DNA from 2 places in the Cytobacillus sp. FSL R5-0377 genome. Region 1 is predicted to be linked to the other one. Evidence: riboswitches for the same ligand, from Rfam matches in the RefSeq annotation. Region 1 holds a riboswitch; the other holds the start of a gene.
The links. A riboswitch is a leader RNA that binds a small molecule or an ion and turns the genes downstream of it on or off. The one in region 1 is predicted to bind ZMP and ZTP.

Region 1 (8,137 bases):
GGCAGTAGTGGAAGAATGAATAATCTTTGTTAGATGGTGAAAAGCTATTTGAAAAATGACCAATAGGAGCTGTTTATGTATAAGCTGAAGCCGCTAAAGCTCAAAACAGAAAAATTTGATAAGGGCCAAAAGCTGACCTCTGCGGAAATGGGTAAGCTGTGGGCAACGTATATGGGGAATAGCATGTCAGCAAATATTCTGCGCTATTTCCTTAAGCATGTTGAAGACAAAGATATTAAATTTGTCCTCCAAAACGGGCTTTATTTAAGTGAATCTTTTTTGAATGATATATCAGCTATTTTAGAACAGGAAGATTTTCCGATTCCCATAGGCTTTACAGACAAGGATGTTAATCTTGATGCTCCAAGACTGTTTGAAGACGAATTTTTTTTGCATTACATAAAATATGCAGCCAAGGCGGGATTAAGCCTGTACGGGGTCGCAATACCTTTAGTTATGAGGGAAGATGTTCTTGATTTTTTTATGAGTGCATCAAAGACAACTGGGGAGCTTCTGGTACAGATCAACAAGGTGTTAATCGAAAAGGGCTTGCTCATAAAGCCTTCCCTGGCTGCGTGTGCCTAATAAAGTGAAATTTATAGAAAATCCAAGTTATTTTAAAGGTTTTTTAGGAGAGGTGCGGCCATTGCATGCACTCGAAATAACACATTTATACGATAATATAGAAAATAACGTCACCAGCAAAGCGCTCTTAATCGGCTTTTCGCAGGTAGCAAAAGATGTAAAGGTACAAAACCTGCTAATAAAAGGATTGGAGATAACAGAAAAAACAGTCGACCAGTTGAGAGAAAAGCTTCATAAAGAGAATTTGCCGTCTCCCTCGGTATTAGACCATTTAGTTACAGATTCTGCATTTGCTCCTTTTTCCGATAAATTGATGCTGTTCCATAAGGCAGACATGTTCTCCATGAAAATCAGATCATTTGCCAATTCGGCTGCTGTTAATGGAAGACGGGATCTGGCTCTTCTTTATGCTAAGTCTATCATGAAAGTAACTGCATTTTCAGAAGACGCTGGGAATTTAATGATTCAGAAAAGCTGGCTTGAACAGCCTCCTCACGCGGAGAATAACTCTATGGGGAATTAGTTTAATATTGCAGCAGACTCGGGGAACTCTCCCCGGGTTTTTATATTGACCGCAAAACCTGCATAATTTTCAATTTTTAGATATAATGGAGGAAAGGAGTGAGCGGTATATTACATCAAACATTTTTTCGTTATAAGGGGACTTATCAATGAATGAATTGTTAACGGATTTAATTGAGGATATGCAAAAGTCTAACGGAGGCCATATTCTTTACCACTATGATGACATGGATTGCTATATCCAAAATGCTGTCTCCTACATAACTGCCGGTATAAGATGCGGCGGACATGTCTTGTTTGTGGATAATGACCGCCATTATTTTCATATTGATAAAGAATTAACTAATTTGTTAGGAAAAGAGGAATTAAGCAGGGTTCACTTTATGAATAATTATGATTTTTATTACTCCAACGGTAATTTTAATCCTGATACAGTGTTCAGTTTTTTTCTTAAAAACATTCAGCCTTATTTAGATAGAAGCCATAAGATATTTACATGGGGTCTGGTCGAATGGGGAAATGTGAAGGACTACATTCCATTAGTGGAACAATATGAAAAGAATATAGACAAAGCCATTGCTCAGCAGGGCCTGATTTCCCTGTGTGCCTATGATAACTGCAGCACCCCTCTGGAATTAAAGGAAAGTCTGCTGCGCTGTCATGATGTGCTTATAACAGATAAAGAGTATAAATACCTTTAAAATAATTGCAGGAGAAACCGATGGAAAAGATTACTTTTCAAGATATTTATAAACCGGGACATACAGTTCTCGAAAATGCACTATTTATTCACAACCATAACCCTGACATGCTCCTTCAGTATGACAGCAATTTTATTTCCTTTAAAAGAATGCCTTCCGTTCAGGAGTTTGAGGAGGCGCATCAGTATCTGCGGGATTTTCATCAGAAATATGGCCAAAAGCATGTTAGATTTTATTTTCCGGATGACGAGGAGCTTTCTGAAGAGCTTTTGGCGTACTTTCAGAAAGATGAGGATTATACAATTGGCTTCTTAGAGTTATTTGCCATCCTTCCGGGTGATTTTCCGGAAGTCCATGTAAAGGAAGAAATCATAGTGGAAAATGTTACGGATGAAACATGGAATGATTATTTGGAATTTCAGTATGAGCATGATTCGGTCTATGGGGAAACTTTTGCAGAGAAAAAGAAGGCACAGCATCTTAGAAATTACAGAGATAAAAGCATTCAGCAGTTTATTGCATTCTATAAGGGGAAAGCTGCCGGTTCAGTTGATGTCATAATTAAAGAACGAACAGCTGAAATTGATGGATTGATGGTCCATGAGGAATTTCAGAAAAAAGGCATCGGCAGCCGCCTGCAGAAATCAGTGATGGATCAGTTTAAGGATAGAACAATCATTCTTGTCGCTGATGGAGATGATACCCCAAAAGAAATGTACCGCAGGCAAAATTACCTGTATTTAGGAAAGCAGTATAACCTATTAAAAGTATACGAATAAAGGGAGAACCTGGTTCTTATGGAGCCAGGTTTTTTTGTGTGAATAGAACATTGTTTCACTTAAAAAGATACAAATACTATTGATTTCCCACTAAAATACGAATTTTTTGTCGAAAAAACCCATGAAATTAAGAAGAAAATAATATTTTAAACGTAACAGTGTTATGTTACAATCAAATTAACAGAAAGGAGTCCTGGAATTGAGCGATGAATTAATTTCTAAAAAAGAGGTATTGGATTTAACGGGTATTTCATATGGCCAGCTTTACCGATGGAAAAGGAAGAACCTGATACCTGAGGATTGGTTTGTCCGTAAATCAACTTTTACAGGACAGGAGACATTTTTTCCAAAAGAAAAAATTCTCGAACGGGTTGAAAAGGTGCAGAAGATGAAGGATAGTCTCTCATTGGATGAGCTTGCTGATTTGTTTTCACTAAGTGCTTCAAATCTAAAGCTGACAAAAGAGAGTCTAATTGAAAAAGGAATCGTTTCTGAGCCTGTTATGAATATCTTTCTTGAAACACAGGGGGAAATGAACGAATTCAATTATCATGAAGTCCTGAAGCTTTATATTCTTTCCAACTTGCTGGAAGCGGGGGATATCCATATGGAGGAAGGGAAGATGCTTCTTCAGCTGCTGAATGATCATCAAAAAATACTGCAGCAGCCAAAGGCTGTGATTTGCTTCATACGAAAACTCGGGATATCCAGCTGTCTGGTTTCAATGAGCGGGGAAGGGGTCCTTCTTGAAAAAGGAACAAAATTGGCTGCCTCTATATCGATAGAGCAGTGTGCAGAAGAATTAAAATCTAAATTGACTTAGGAGGAATTGCGTTGGAAACGAAAGCACTGGGGAACTTAATCATTAATGGAGTTGGATCGGTTAATGGCGGAGCTTTTCATAAAGTTGAGATCAATGGTAAGGGAACAGTAAATAATGACATAGAATGTGAGAAATTCAATTGCAATGGCACCGGCACAATCCATGGAAACGTAAAAACCGAAAAAGGAAAAATCAGCGGTGCAGCCAAGATACATGGTGCAGTTAAAGCTGAAACCTTATCGGTCAATGGCTCTGCCTCCATTTCAGAAGCTGTCCTGTGCCAAAAGCTTGAGGTAGCCGGCAGCTCCTCTATCGGAGGCTCTGCAAAAAGTGATGAAATGGTAATAAACGGGAAAGCGAAAATTGCAGGAGACTGTGAAGCAGAGGTTTTCCGTGCAGAAGGGGCATTTAAGATAGAAGGTTTGCTGAATGCCGAAACAATTGATATTAAACTATTTGGAGAAAGTAAAGCGAAAGAGATTGGCGGAAGAGTCATAAAAGTAGCACAGCATAGAGAAAGCCTGTTCAAATTGATTAAATCAATCTTCCCCCTCAAGCTTGAGGCAGAATTAATTGAAGGGGATGACATCGAACTCGAGGGCACCTCAGCTCTGGTCGTCAGAGGGAAAAATGTCAAGATCGGCAAAAATTGCGAAATTGGACTTGTGGAATACTCTGGTGAGTACGAGTGTTCACCAGATTCTGAGGTAAAGGAATCACGGTTAATATAAATGCTGAAACCTAACCCTGCTGGTTAGGTTTTCTTTCTTTTGTTAAAAAATGTTTTTGCAATGGCTGCTGCTATTTGAATGAACTTACTGAGTTGATTGTATCGGGAGCATCAGGTAGTAAGATTCCGAAGCACGCATACACATCCCTTCGCTGCAATCAAGGAGCAGCCTTTATAAGTGAAAAACAACAATTATACCCAAAGAGCATATTGAAATTCCTAGCATCTACAGGAATTATTAGGTTAATAAGATTCCATTTTTTTCATTGTGTTAAAATAATCGTAAGCTAATGATTACGCACGAGGCTTTAAAAAGGAGGTCAGTTTATGTTTAGTTTTAATACCTTTAAAGATTTACGCTATTGGATTCTCTTTTTCCCGTATGTCCTCATCTTAATTGGTTTTGTTGTATTTTCATCAGGTTATCCGTATGCCTGGTTGTTTGTCTCCTTGTATGCAGGAGTATTTTGGGGGCATTACCATTTATGGAAGTATCTCGATGAGAAACGAATGAAAAATCGCAAATAATAATAAAAACGCTCAGATTATGAGAGTTTCTTTATGGTGTTCGTGTCTTGTATTCTCACCGACTGCTTTGCCTAGTTGAGGCAGTTTAGGTGGTCCGGTTAAGATTAGTGCGATAGCTAAAATTACAATTAAACCTGGAATACCGATGCTTGCCACAAATAACTCACTCCTATTTTTTAATAGCATAGAAAATGCCGATTTTAACTGAGGTTGGACGTTATCATTGTTTCTTGCTGCCATTAACAGGCAGCTGTCTTTAAATGCTTAAAAGGAGTTTATATTTATTATGAACAGAAAATCAATCCGGATCGTTTTAATGATTTTGATGTCAGCCATTTTTTTAGCCTATGCAGTTTACGTTTTTGTCTCCCCAGGTGTCAAGGAATTCACGTTTCTTACCGTTGTAGGCATCATAGGAGTTGTTTTTTCCTTAATAATTACCTATCAAGGAGCAGAGTGGTTATCGTTCATTTTTACGGCACTTCCTCTATAACTGCACTCGGTATCCTTTTTTGTCTATTCTATCCTGGATTCGAATACATTCCTTAAGATGGCATTATTCTTTCTAGCTGCTATTTATCTCATTCGTCTTGTTGAAGCAGGATGGAAAAAAGAAAATAAAATAAATCACTAACTTGTAGAATAGCAGTTTTTCATAAATCATCTGTTCTCCTGCATAATGTACAAAATCAGAAAAATATACTTTACTATTCCTCTAAAAAAATAATTTAATTTTTTTATAATGTAAGCGCTTTAGTAGGTTGAAGTTTTCAGAAGACTTTGATAAGATTTAAAAAACCGAAAAGGCTATGTGTAACTGGCGAGACGCGGATAACCGCGGGGGAGCACATAGTGTCGAAGCCGTTCGCCTGGGCAGAGGTAAGGGATTCTACCCTTGCCTCTTTCTGTTTAAAATCTGACAAAGTTAGTTGAAAAGGGGAGAATCGAGTGAGTATCATGACTTTAGACAAAGTGCAGACCATTAAAACACTAAATGCCATTGCGCCAAGCGGTCTGGAAGTGTTTAACAAGGATTATTTTACTATTGATAATGAAAGCGACAATCCTGATGCGATTGTTCTTCGCAGCTTTAATATGCATTCAATGGAATTTGGGGATCAATTAAGAGCAATCGCCCGTGCGGGTGCAGGCGTGAATAATATCCCGGTGGAGAAATGCACTGAGCAGGGAATTGTCGTGTTTAATACACCTGGTGCTAATGCGAATGCTGTTAAAGAAATGGTGCTTACTTGCTTAATGGCGTCATCACGGAATCTTTTTGCCGGCATCGCCTGGACGAAAACGCTGAAAGGTGAAGGAGAACAGATCCCTAAGCTTGTAGAAGCAGGGAAGAAGCAATTTGTCGGGAAAGAAATTAAAGGCAAAACACTCGGCGTCATCGGGTTAGGAGCAATCGGGGCACTTGTGGCCAATGATGCACTTGAACTTGATATGGATGTTATTGGCTTTGATCCATTCATTTCTGTCGATACGGCCTGGAATCTGTCCCGCAATGTACAGCGTGCCATGAGCATTGAGCAGGTGTTTGCAGAATCTGATTACATCACTGTCCATGTTCCGTTAACCGATGATACAAGGGAAATGTTCAATGAAGCTGCGTTTGGCATGATGAAAAAGGGTGTTCACATTCTCAATTTCTCACGCGGAGAGCTTGTGAATGAAGCTGATATGACAGCTGCCCTTGAAAGCGGAAAAGTGGGCAAATATATTACAGATTTCCCAAATGAGAATATCCTGAAAATGAAAAACGCAGTGGCCATTCCGCACCTTGGTGCATCAACAAAAGAATCAGAGGAAAACTGCGCAGTCATGGCAGCAAGACAGGTGAAGCACTTCCTTGAAACAGGCAATGTCAAAAACTCAGTGAATTTCCCAAATGCTGCGCTTCCTTACACCGGCAAGCGGCGTGTTACTGCTTTTCATAAAAACATTCCAAACATGGTCGGCCAAATCACCCTTGCCATTTCAAGCTACCAGCTTAACATCGCAGACATGGTGAACCGCAGCCGCGGTGAATATGCGTATACCATGATTGATATCGACAATAAAGTCAATGGCGATGTGATTCCTGGATTGCTTGAACAGATTAATCAGATTGAAGGCATTATCACATCACGGGTTATATAAAAATGCAGCCTCAATTCCGCCGGGATTGAGGCTTTTTTGTATCTGCACAGTATAGTTTCGTCGATGCTAAGAATAAACTGATAAAAATTTAAATCCCCCGTATCTTTTTGCTTTCTTATCCCGTTATAGAGGCAGAGATGTATTAAAGGAGTGAGCAGGTTTATGAAGCATGGGAAAGTTCAGGCTGAATCAAGTAATTCCTTCAAGCAGAGGGAAAGCTGTATGGCAGATATCTATCCTTCACTGCAGAGATATAGCCGGTTTCTTGCACAAAACCGCTGGGATGGGGACGATCTGGCTCATGAAGCAATCGTCCGCGCCTATAAAAATTATGCCCCTGAGAAAATTAATCAGGCGCTTTTAAAGAAGATTGTTTACAATTGCTGGATTGACACTCTTCGAAATAGAAAGCGGGAGCAGCTGGAGGAGTCCCCTGAAGGTGAAAAGAGGAATTCCAGCTCGACTGAAGGAGAAGCAGTCAGCCATCTAATAAATCGGCTGACCGCAAAGCAGGCCGTTATTTTTACAATGAAGGAAGGGTTCCGATACAAAACAAAAGAAATTGCAGATATCCTTCAGACTACTGAATTTGCAGTGAAGTCCACGCTGAACCGTGCACGGAAGCGGCTTCAGCATCCGGTTGAAGATAAGTCTTTAGAAGCTTTTGCAAATGAGGAGGAAGAAAAGCTTTTTCAACTGTTGCATCATTCAGTGGCATCAGAGGACCCATCCATCCTTATAAAGTCGATTCCTTTCCTGCAATCTCTGGAAAGCCATGCGAAGAAGCCTGTTCTGCGTGTTTCATCTCCTTCTAATACTCTCTGTATGGCGGCATAGATCCGCAAAGAACAGGAGGGATACAGATGACAGCAATACCATATGTCATTGAGCAGTCCAGCAGGGGAGAACGCTCCTACGATATTTACTCACGGCTTTTGAAAGACCGAATTATCATGATTGGTGAAGAAATCAATGATTCCGTTGCCAATAGTGTGATTGCGCAGCTGCTATTTCTTGCAGCGGAATCCCCTGATAAGGATATTTCGCTTTATATTAATAGTCCTGGCGGTTCTACAACTGCAGGGTTTGCCATCTTTGACACCATCCAATATATAAAGCCAGATGTCCGGACGATTTGCACAGGAATGGCAGCATCCTTTGGAGCGATGCTTCTGCTTGCAGGGAAAAAGGGCAAGCGCTACAGTCTGCCGAACAGTGAGATCATGATTCACCAGCCGCTTGGAGGAGCAAGAGGGCAGGCTACTGAAATCGAAATTTCGGCGAAGAGGATTTTAAAACTGAGGGAGCACATAAATGGAAT
Region 2 (8,137 bases), 220 kb from region 1:
CTGTTGCCATGTAAATTTCCTCCTAATATCTATAACTCACAGAGTAATTTTCCCCTGCATTTACTAATATGGGTAAATTCCTCAATTTTTATAATAAAATATTCAAAAAGCACTGAAAAAAAATCTTTTATTGCTTTTCAGGCTGCGAATTATCCCTTATTGCTATTACTGCGCGGCTTGCTGCTTCGTCTATCCCGGCCGCCTTTAAAATCTCTTCTGTCGCGTCCGCCGCCTCTGGACCTGTCGCCGAATCTTCTTCCTCCACGATCACCTTTAGGCTTTCTGACACGGATAGGTTCCACAGCAGTTAATTTAACAGGAGTTACATCAGGACCCTTAGTCAGTAATTTCAGCGCTGCTGCAAGCATGGTAACAGAATCTGTATCTTCAAGAAGGTTTTCCGCCACTCTCTTGAAGTCTGCATGCTCTTCTCTTTCAATTACTTCTAAAAGTTTATTAATAGTCGCCTGCTGGTTGCCTGCAACAACGTCCTTAAATGATGGTACAGGCTTTTTCGCCATTTTGCTCTTTGTAACATTTTCGATTATCTTCAGGTGGTCGATTTCTCTTGGTGAAACGAACGTGATCGCGAGTCCTTTGTTACCTGCACGGCCAGTACGTCCAATTCTGTGAACATAGCTTTCAGGATCCTGCGGGATATCGAAGTTATAAACATGAGATACACCTGAAATATCTAGGCCCCGGGCAGCAACATCAGTCGCAACCATAATATCGATTGTCTGTTCTTTAAATCGGCGGATTACCTGATCTCTTTTCGCCTGAGGAATATCTCCATGAATTCCTTCAGCAGAATATCCTCTCTTAATAAGACCTTCCACCACTTCATCTACACGCTTTTTTGTCCGGCCAAATACAATTGCCAGCTCAGGTGATTGTATATCCAGCAAATTGCAAAGCACATCAAATTTTTGTTTTTCATGCGTTTCCATATAATACTGTTCAATATTTTTAACTGTCATTTCTTTTGCTTTCACTTTAACCATTTCAGGCTCCTGCATGAATTTTTCAGCAAGGGTCTGAATTCTTCTCGGCATTGTAGCAGAGAAAAGCAGGGTTTGGCGCTCCCCTTTAATTTCACTTAGAATTCTTTCGATATCCTCGATGAATCCCATATTGAGCATTTCATCAGCTTCATCCAGAACGACCATTTTGATATTGCTTAAACGAATTGTTTTTCTTTCAATATGGTCAATTAATCTTCCTGGTGTAGCTGCAATGATATGAGGGTGTTTTTTTAGTGCACGTATTTGGCGGCTAATATCCTGACCGCCGTAAACAGGAAGTGTCCGGACACCTTTTACCTGTCCTATACGGTTTAATTCTTCAGCTACCTGTACGGCAAGCTCCCTTGTTGGAGCAAGGACAAGGCCTTGAATTCCTTCGTTTAAATCAATCTGCTCTAAAAGCGGTACACCGAAAGCAGTAGTTTTTCCAGTTCCAGTCTGCGCCTGGCCAATCATATCCTTGCCCTGCATTCCAATTGGAATAGCCTGTGCCTGAATAGGTGTTGGTTCCTCGAAGCCCATATTGGAAAGGGCTTTTACTATTTCATTACTTAAGCCAAAATCTGAAAAAGTTGTCAAAATATAAGTTCCTCCTTGAATTACATATGTTATTAGGTACTGAAAGACTGTTTTTGTTTTTGTATAAAGACATTGACACTTTACTAGGCTTTCCAGTTTGCATCTCTTTTTTACATTTCCGTTTGCACTAATTTTAAACTTTTTGTAAGTGAAGAATTTTAATTGGGTGAAATGAAAAATACATATCCTAAAAGCAGGTGTTGCAGAAGATCTGTTTTGAGGAATGCTGAAGGCTACAAAGTGGATAAGCAAACATAAAAAGGTGATGCATGATTAGACATGCATCACCTCATTAAGCAAAATTATGCTTTTGTTACGTTAGCAGCTTGAGGTCCACGGTTACCTTCAACGATTTCGAAAGTTACGTCTTGACCTTCTTCTAAAGTTTTGAAACCTTCAGTTTGGATAGCGGAGAAGTGTACGAATACATCTTGACCTTCTGAAGATTCGATGAATCCGAAACCTTTTTCTGCATTAAACCATTTAACTTTACCTGTGTTCATTTGTGTTGCCTCCAATAAATTGTTTTTCACTATAAATGTACCATTAAACTTAAACATAAAAAAGTCGCAGGTGCCAGAAATGAGGATGAACGATCGCCTACATTTCTTTGCAGCTACGACTACTTATCCAAAAAGTATATAACGATCTTTACAGCGTTAACCTAATAATAAACGACACCCAACTATAAGTCAATCCTTTTGGAAGCCAATTTTTCAATTAGTGATAAATTGACTATTTACGGCGATTCCCTCTTTATTTTGAGCCTTTTCAGCGGCCTGTACAGTATGTTTTAAAAGCATGGAAATTGTAACCGGTCCTACTCCGCCAGGAACAGGAGTGATAGCAAATGCTCTTTCAAAACAGCTGTCATACTCTGCATCTCCAATATTTCCTTCATTATAACCGGCATCAAGGACGATAGCCCCTTCTTTTAGCCATTCACCCTTAATAAAGTTAGGTTTTCCTACAGCTGCAACTACAAGATCAGCCTGCTTTACAATTTGCGGCAGGTTTTGGGTATATGAATGGCATGTAGTGACTGTTGCGTTACGATTAAGCAAAAGGGCAGAGACCGGCTTTCCCAGGATAGGGCTTCTGCCAACAACAACTGCATGCTTGCCTTCAGCTTCCAATTTATAATAATCCATAATTTCCAAAATAGCTGCAGGTGTACAGGACGGATATTCACCAAATCCGAAAGCAGTTTGTCCATATCCGAGGCTTGTAACACCATCTACGTCTTTTTCAATGGCAATGGCTTCGAAAGCTTTGCGTTCATCTATATGTCCAGGTACAGGATGCTGAAGAAGGATTCCATGTACAGATGGATCATTATTGAGTTCTGCAATCTTATCTAATAATTCCTCTGTTGTTGTGTCAGTTGACATATGAATACGTTTTGATAAAATGCCAAGCTTCTCACATGCATTGCCCTTCATCCTTACATAGGTTTCAGAAGAAGGATCATCCCCCACTAAAATAGTGGCTAAACAAGGCACAACACCTTTTCCCTTTAGGTCTTCAATACGATTCTTCAATTGATCCTTCACATGTTTTGCTACAACAATTCCATCAAGAATAATCTTTTTTTTCGCCATGCATATTCCTCCTAAAGGAAAAGCTCCTATTAGGCTTACGGGCTTTTCCATTTTATTATGAAAAAGGAGACAAGGGTATCCCTTATCTCTGCCCAGACGACCGGCTATACATAGACGCAGCTCCCCAGCGGTTAATTCCGCATTGTCGTCAGTCACTGCGATTTTGAAAAGCTATGTTAATAAATCCATAATAGCACAAAAACACAAATAATTAAACTAAAACTCACTTAAATGTTCGTGTTTTTTTAAAATAAATAAAAAAGGACAGTAAGAAACTGTCCTTATTAGAGATATATTTGAGTTAATTAATTATTACCTAAAACAATGAAAGCCCTGCCTCTCTTCCATCCTTACGGCTCCGAGACCGCGCCAGTGGGAATCAGGTTGAATCGGAATCCTTTCCGATTAGATGCTCTCTGAGATTTTAATATTTAAATGGTAAGAAACTTAATGAAGTAAAAATACGGAGAAGTGTCTGGTTTACAGAAGATGATTAAGAAGAACATTCAGCGTTAAGCTGTCCACACAAATTATTCTTAATTACAAACACATACTTACTCTTTCAAAATCCTAAAGAGCATAAAACATAATAAAAAGCCGCAGTTTCACTAAAAAGAATGTTCGGCTGCCGAATATTCCAAGTGAATTAACGACTTCAAAAATATACCTCAAATACTTCAATCACTATAATATCTTATATGAGGTTATCTGTCAAGAAAATATCTTGTCAACCCGCAGATTAGCTTTCTCCTTTGTACTCGGTCACATCAAAATAATCGGTTGTATCTTTATAGTCATTAAAACCTATATCCAAATCATGAAAATAGCGGTGAAGCTTGATTAAAGCGTCCTTTTCCCTGGTGCCCGACTGCACAGTTTTCGCCAGACTTGCTATCGTGTCCAAGTCAGTCTGAAGATCTTTATTCTCCGCTGATATTTTTTTAAGCGAGTTTATGATTAAATCAGCCTGCTCTTTTTGTTTTGGCCAGCTGACTTTACGGTCTCTTCCCCATCCAAGTGTTTCATTATAAAAAGTATGACTGGAGGCAATAAAGTCTCCTAAATCTTCGTACATTAATCCCTCGGGTGCCTCCGCATTTGCCGAGGTCTTTTGCATCTTAGGTTCATCCTTATTTAAAAAGACAAGGACAGTGTACGCCAGAGCAATGGCCAGGACCATTCCAAGAATTGAAAGAGTCATGTTTAATTTTTTATTTTTCAGCAATTTACAATCCTCCATTTGATCTTATTAATATATGATGTAGCTAAATGGATTTATTGCCATTTTATTTTTCCTAACGAATCTTCCGTTTACTGCAAAAGTTTTCCATGATATTAGATTCTATGTGAACAGTCTATTCCCCTTCAAACAAATAAAAAAGCTTTCAACACAATGTGTCAAAAGCTATTTCTGATTCTTCTGATAGAGAAAAGCCTTCATAAAATCAATAACAAAACCCTCCACGTCAAGCTCCATCGCAATGTTGTCAAGTGTTTCCGCCGGTTCCTCTTCAGGCTTAGGCCTAAAATCAGCGATGCTCTTTCCTTTGGCCTTTCCAAACTGCTCAATTCTCACTCTTCGTTTAACATATTTTACGAGATCAGGATTTGTGAGAACACTTAAAACAAGAACATCATGGAGCGGCGCACCCTCAATTCCCGGAACAAGCTCCTGGTAAGAATCATAATAATAATCATATGCAGGCTTAATTAAATCTTTAAAAGGAGATTGGGTGTTATTCGCGATAAATTCAATCGTCTCTGGCCGGATAATCGCTTTATTGGTTACATTTAACGGAAATATATATATGTTTTTTACTTTTTCAAGCACTGAATCCGCAGCAATGGGGTCAGCGTAAAAGTTTGCTTCAGCCTCTGGTGTCACATTTCCCGGAACCAGAAAGGCACCTCCCATTAAATAGAATGCATTTACATCCTTGTATGCATCCTTTCCATACAGAATGAGCGGCAGCGCCAAATCCGTCTGCCTCCCTACACCAACGATCACCAGGTTATTCTTATATTCATTAACTATTTCAATAATTTTATTGATATCATGAACCTCTATTTCACTGTTAAAATCCTTTGGAGGCTGAATGGGCCCAAGTCCTTCCTCCCCATGTATTTCAGGATAAAACACAGCAGTATCACCGGATAACGGCCCGCTTGCTCCTGCAATAATCGGAATGTCCTCTCTGCCTGCGAGGGTCAGTAAATAGGCAGTGTTATTAATGGATTCCTCTTTGGTTATGTTGCCATAAGCACTGACCACACCTACTACATTAATCTCAGGGTGCTGAAGGGCATACATCAGCGCAATTGAATCATCAACCCCCGAGTCAACAAACATTAGAACGTTGTACATAACCCACCTCCGCTACCTATATATATAATTGTATGACAGCGGACTGTCCCTTTTGTTTAAAATCTCCTCATAAGAAAAAAACTCCCCGTCCGGAGAGTTTTAGTCATGATCAGCAGGGTCTATGGCAGAGCTTAATTCCTGGCCCAGCTGGTTCTCGAAATTACTTTTTGCAGCAGCATCCCAATTAAATGCTTCAGCCATATATGAAATAACTTGCTCCTTGTATTCTCTCACTGTTTCAATATCAAAAAGGAGCGCTCCTGTTCTGCGGTTAAAAAAGTCAACAGGGGTGGCAGCCATTTCATGTTCTATTGCATATTTCAGCTTTGCCCACAATACCATAGGAAGACCGTAATGGTCAGCTTCACTCCCAGTCTCTTCAATTATATTAAAAATGCGGCCAACATTAGACCCGTACATTGTTACAAGGTGTTTCGACTGTTCAGCTGATAAGCCAATTTTTATTCCTTTCTCAGTCTGAAGCTCAACGAATTCCCGGAATTTAAAGGATCCCCCTACATCTCCTCCAGAAATGGGCAATGTTTTTGTGATACTGCTGCTAAATGTACTGTTCCATTCCTGTTTAAGTTTATCAGCAAGCAAATCTACAATGGTTTCTGCCATTTTCCTGTACCCTGTCAGTTTCCCGCCGGCAATTGTCAACAAACCAGTATCCGACTCCCAAATTTCATCCTTGCGTGATATTTCGGAAGGGTCTTTTCCTTCTTCCCAAATAAGTGGACGAACACCAGCCCAGCTGGATTCAATATCCTTCTCCGCTATTTTTACGGAAGGGAACATAAAGTTAATCGCGTTTATAATGTAGGTTCTGTCACTTGCAGTCATTTTTGGATTGACAGGATCTGAGTCATAAAAAGTATCAGTTGTCCCCACATATGTTTTTCCGTTTCTAGGTATAGCAAACACCATCCTTTTGTCAGGAGTATCAAAGTACACAGCCTGCTTTAATGGGAACTTGGATTGATCAATGACCAAATGAACACCTTTAGTCAGGCGCAGGGCCTTTCCTTTCCTGGAGCCGTCTTTCTCACGAATGGAATCAACCCAGGGGCCGGCAGCGTTAATAACTTTTTTTGCTTTAATTTCATAGATCCTGCCAGTCAGCTGATCAGCAGCAGCAGCCCCGCACACCTTACCTTGTTCATCATATAAAAGTTTTTCAACCTTCATATAGTTAACTGGAATAGCCCCTTTTTCTGCAGCGGCTTTCATTACCTCTATCGTAAGACGTGCATCATCTGTGCGGTATTCTACATAATAACCGCCGCCTTTTAGGCCATCCTTTTTTATGAGCGGCTCTTTTGACAATGTTTCCTGGACATTGAGCATTTTTCTGCGTTCGGCCTTTCTGACGCCCGCAAGGAAATCGTACACTCTAAGTCCGATTGAAGTTGAAAATTTCCCAAATGTGCCTCCTTTATGCATTGGGAGAAGCATCCACTCCGGTGTAGTCACATGTGGACCATTTTCATATACGATAGCCCGCTCTTTTCCGACTTCAGCTACCATTTTAACTTCGAATTGCTTAAGATATCTTAACCCACCGTGAACCAGTTTGGTTGAACGGCTGGAGGTTCCTGCTGCAAAATCCTGCATTTCCACAAGTGCTGTCCTCATACCCCGTGCTGCAGCATCCAGCGCAATCCCTGCTCCGGTTATGCCTCCGCCAATTATCAGAACATCAAATTCTTTCTTTGTAAGAGTATTTATCATGTCAGTACGATTTAAATTAGAAAATGTCATGGCTGTCTCCTCCTTATTGAAAAGGTTAGTAGTTGTAACTACCCCTTTTAAAGCAGGGAATAAAAAAGAGACCACAAAATACATTATCGATTAGACGATAATGATTTTGTGGTCTCTCCGCATCTCCTGCCGAACTATTAACTTAAGTTTATTGTATCATAAAAGAAATGAATTGTGTATAAAACCTGCTTCAGATTATTTAAAGGCAATTGCAGCATTTACAGCTTTTTTCCAGCCTTTATATAATTCTTCCCGCACCGGATTATCCATTGATGGATGATACGATTGGTCAATTGCCCACTGCTCAGCAATTTCCTCCTGTGATTTCCAGAACCCGACGGCCAATCCAGCAAGGTAAGCTGCCCCAAGCGCAGTCGTTTCATTAATTACCGGCCTCTCTACAGGAACATTTAAAATATCTGACTGGAACTCCATCAAGAAATTATTTTTCACGGCTCCTCCATCTACTCGAAGCGTCTTAAGTTCAATGCCGGAGTCCGCTTCCATCGCAGAGAGGACATCTTTTGACTGATAAGCAAGTGACTCAAGTGTCGCACGGATAAAGTGCTCTTTGGACGTTCCCCGTGTGACTCCGAATACTGCTCCCCTGACATCGCTGTCCCAGTACGGGGTGCCAAGGCCAACAAAAGCCGGAACTACATATACTCCATCAGTAGAGTCGACTTTTTTGGCATAGCTTTCACTGTCCTTTGCATCCTTGAGCATTCTCATTCCATCGCGCAGCCATTGAATAGCAGAGCCCGCAACAAAAATGCTGCCCTCCAAGGCATATTCAATTTTCC

Region 2: it holds a riboswitch for ZMP and ZTP, as region 1 does, so the genes downstream of both, NSQ49_RS21105 (bifunctional 5,10-methylenetetrahydrofolate dehydrogenase/5,10-methenyltetrahydrofolate cyclohydrolase) here and NSQ49_RS22235 (phosphoglycerate dehydrogenase) in region 1, are expected to answer to the same signal.

What each region holds. Positions count from the first base shown of each region.
Region 1 covers NZ_JBBORA010000001.1:4,352,302-4,360,438, forward strand. The annotation lists gene NSQ49_RS22185 (YolD-like family protein) at 1-19, shown strand, start outside; gene NSQ49_RS22190 (DUF3231 family protein) at 76-585, shown strand; gene NSQ49_RS22195 (DUF3231 family protein) at 647-1,108, shown strand; gene NSQ49_RS22200 (MEDS domain-containing protein) at 1,257-1,808, shown strand; gene NSQ49_RS22205 (GNAT family N-acetyltransferase) at 1,829-2,587, shown strand; gene NSQ49_RS22210 (YhbD family protein) at 2,787-3,410, shown strand; gene NSQ49_RS22215 (polymer-forming cytoskeletal protein) at 3,422-4,141, shown strand; gene NSQ49_RS22220 (hypothetical protein) at 4,468-4,668, shown strand; gene NSQ49_RS22225 (twin-arginine translocase TatA/TatE family subunit) at 4,681-4,824, opposite strand; gene NSQ49_RS22230 (hypothetical protein) at 4,955-5,161, shown strand; ZMP/ZTP riboswitch at 5,472-5,550, shown strand; gene NSQ49_RS22235 (phosphoglycerate dehydrogenase) at 5,617-6,816, shown strand; gene NSQ49_RS22240 (sigma-70 family RNA polymerase sigma factor) at 6,979-7,653, shown strand; gene clpP (ATP-dependent Clp endopeptidase proteolytic subunit ClpP) at 7,680-8,137, shown strand, end outside.
Region 2 covers NZ_JBBORA010000001.1:4,130,596-4,138,732, reverse strand. The annotation lists gene NSQ49_RS21120 (cold-shock protein) at 1-10, opposite strand, end outside; gene NSQ49_RS21115 (DEAD/DEAH box helicase) at 150-1,604, opposite strand; gene NSQ49_RS21110 (cold-shock protein) at 1,907-2,107, opposite strand; gene NSQ49_RS21105 (bifunctional 5,10-methylenetetrahydrofolate dehydrogenase/5,10-methenyltetrahydrofolate cyclohydrolase) at 2,321-3,205, opposite strand; ZMP/ZTP riboswitch at 3,289-3,371, opposite strand; gene NSQ49_RS21100 (hypothetical protein) at 3,945-4,430, opposite strand; gene NSQ49_RS21095 (nucleoside hydrolase) at 4,611-5,570, opposite strand; gene NSQ49_RS21090 (glycerol-3-phosphate dehydrogenase/oxidase) at 5,670-7,334, opposite strand; gene glpK (glycerol kinase GlpK) at 7,530-8,137, opposite strand, start outside.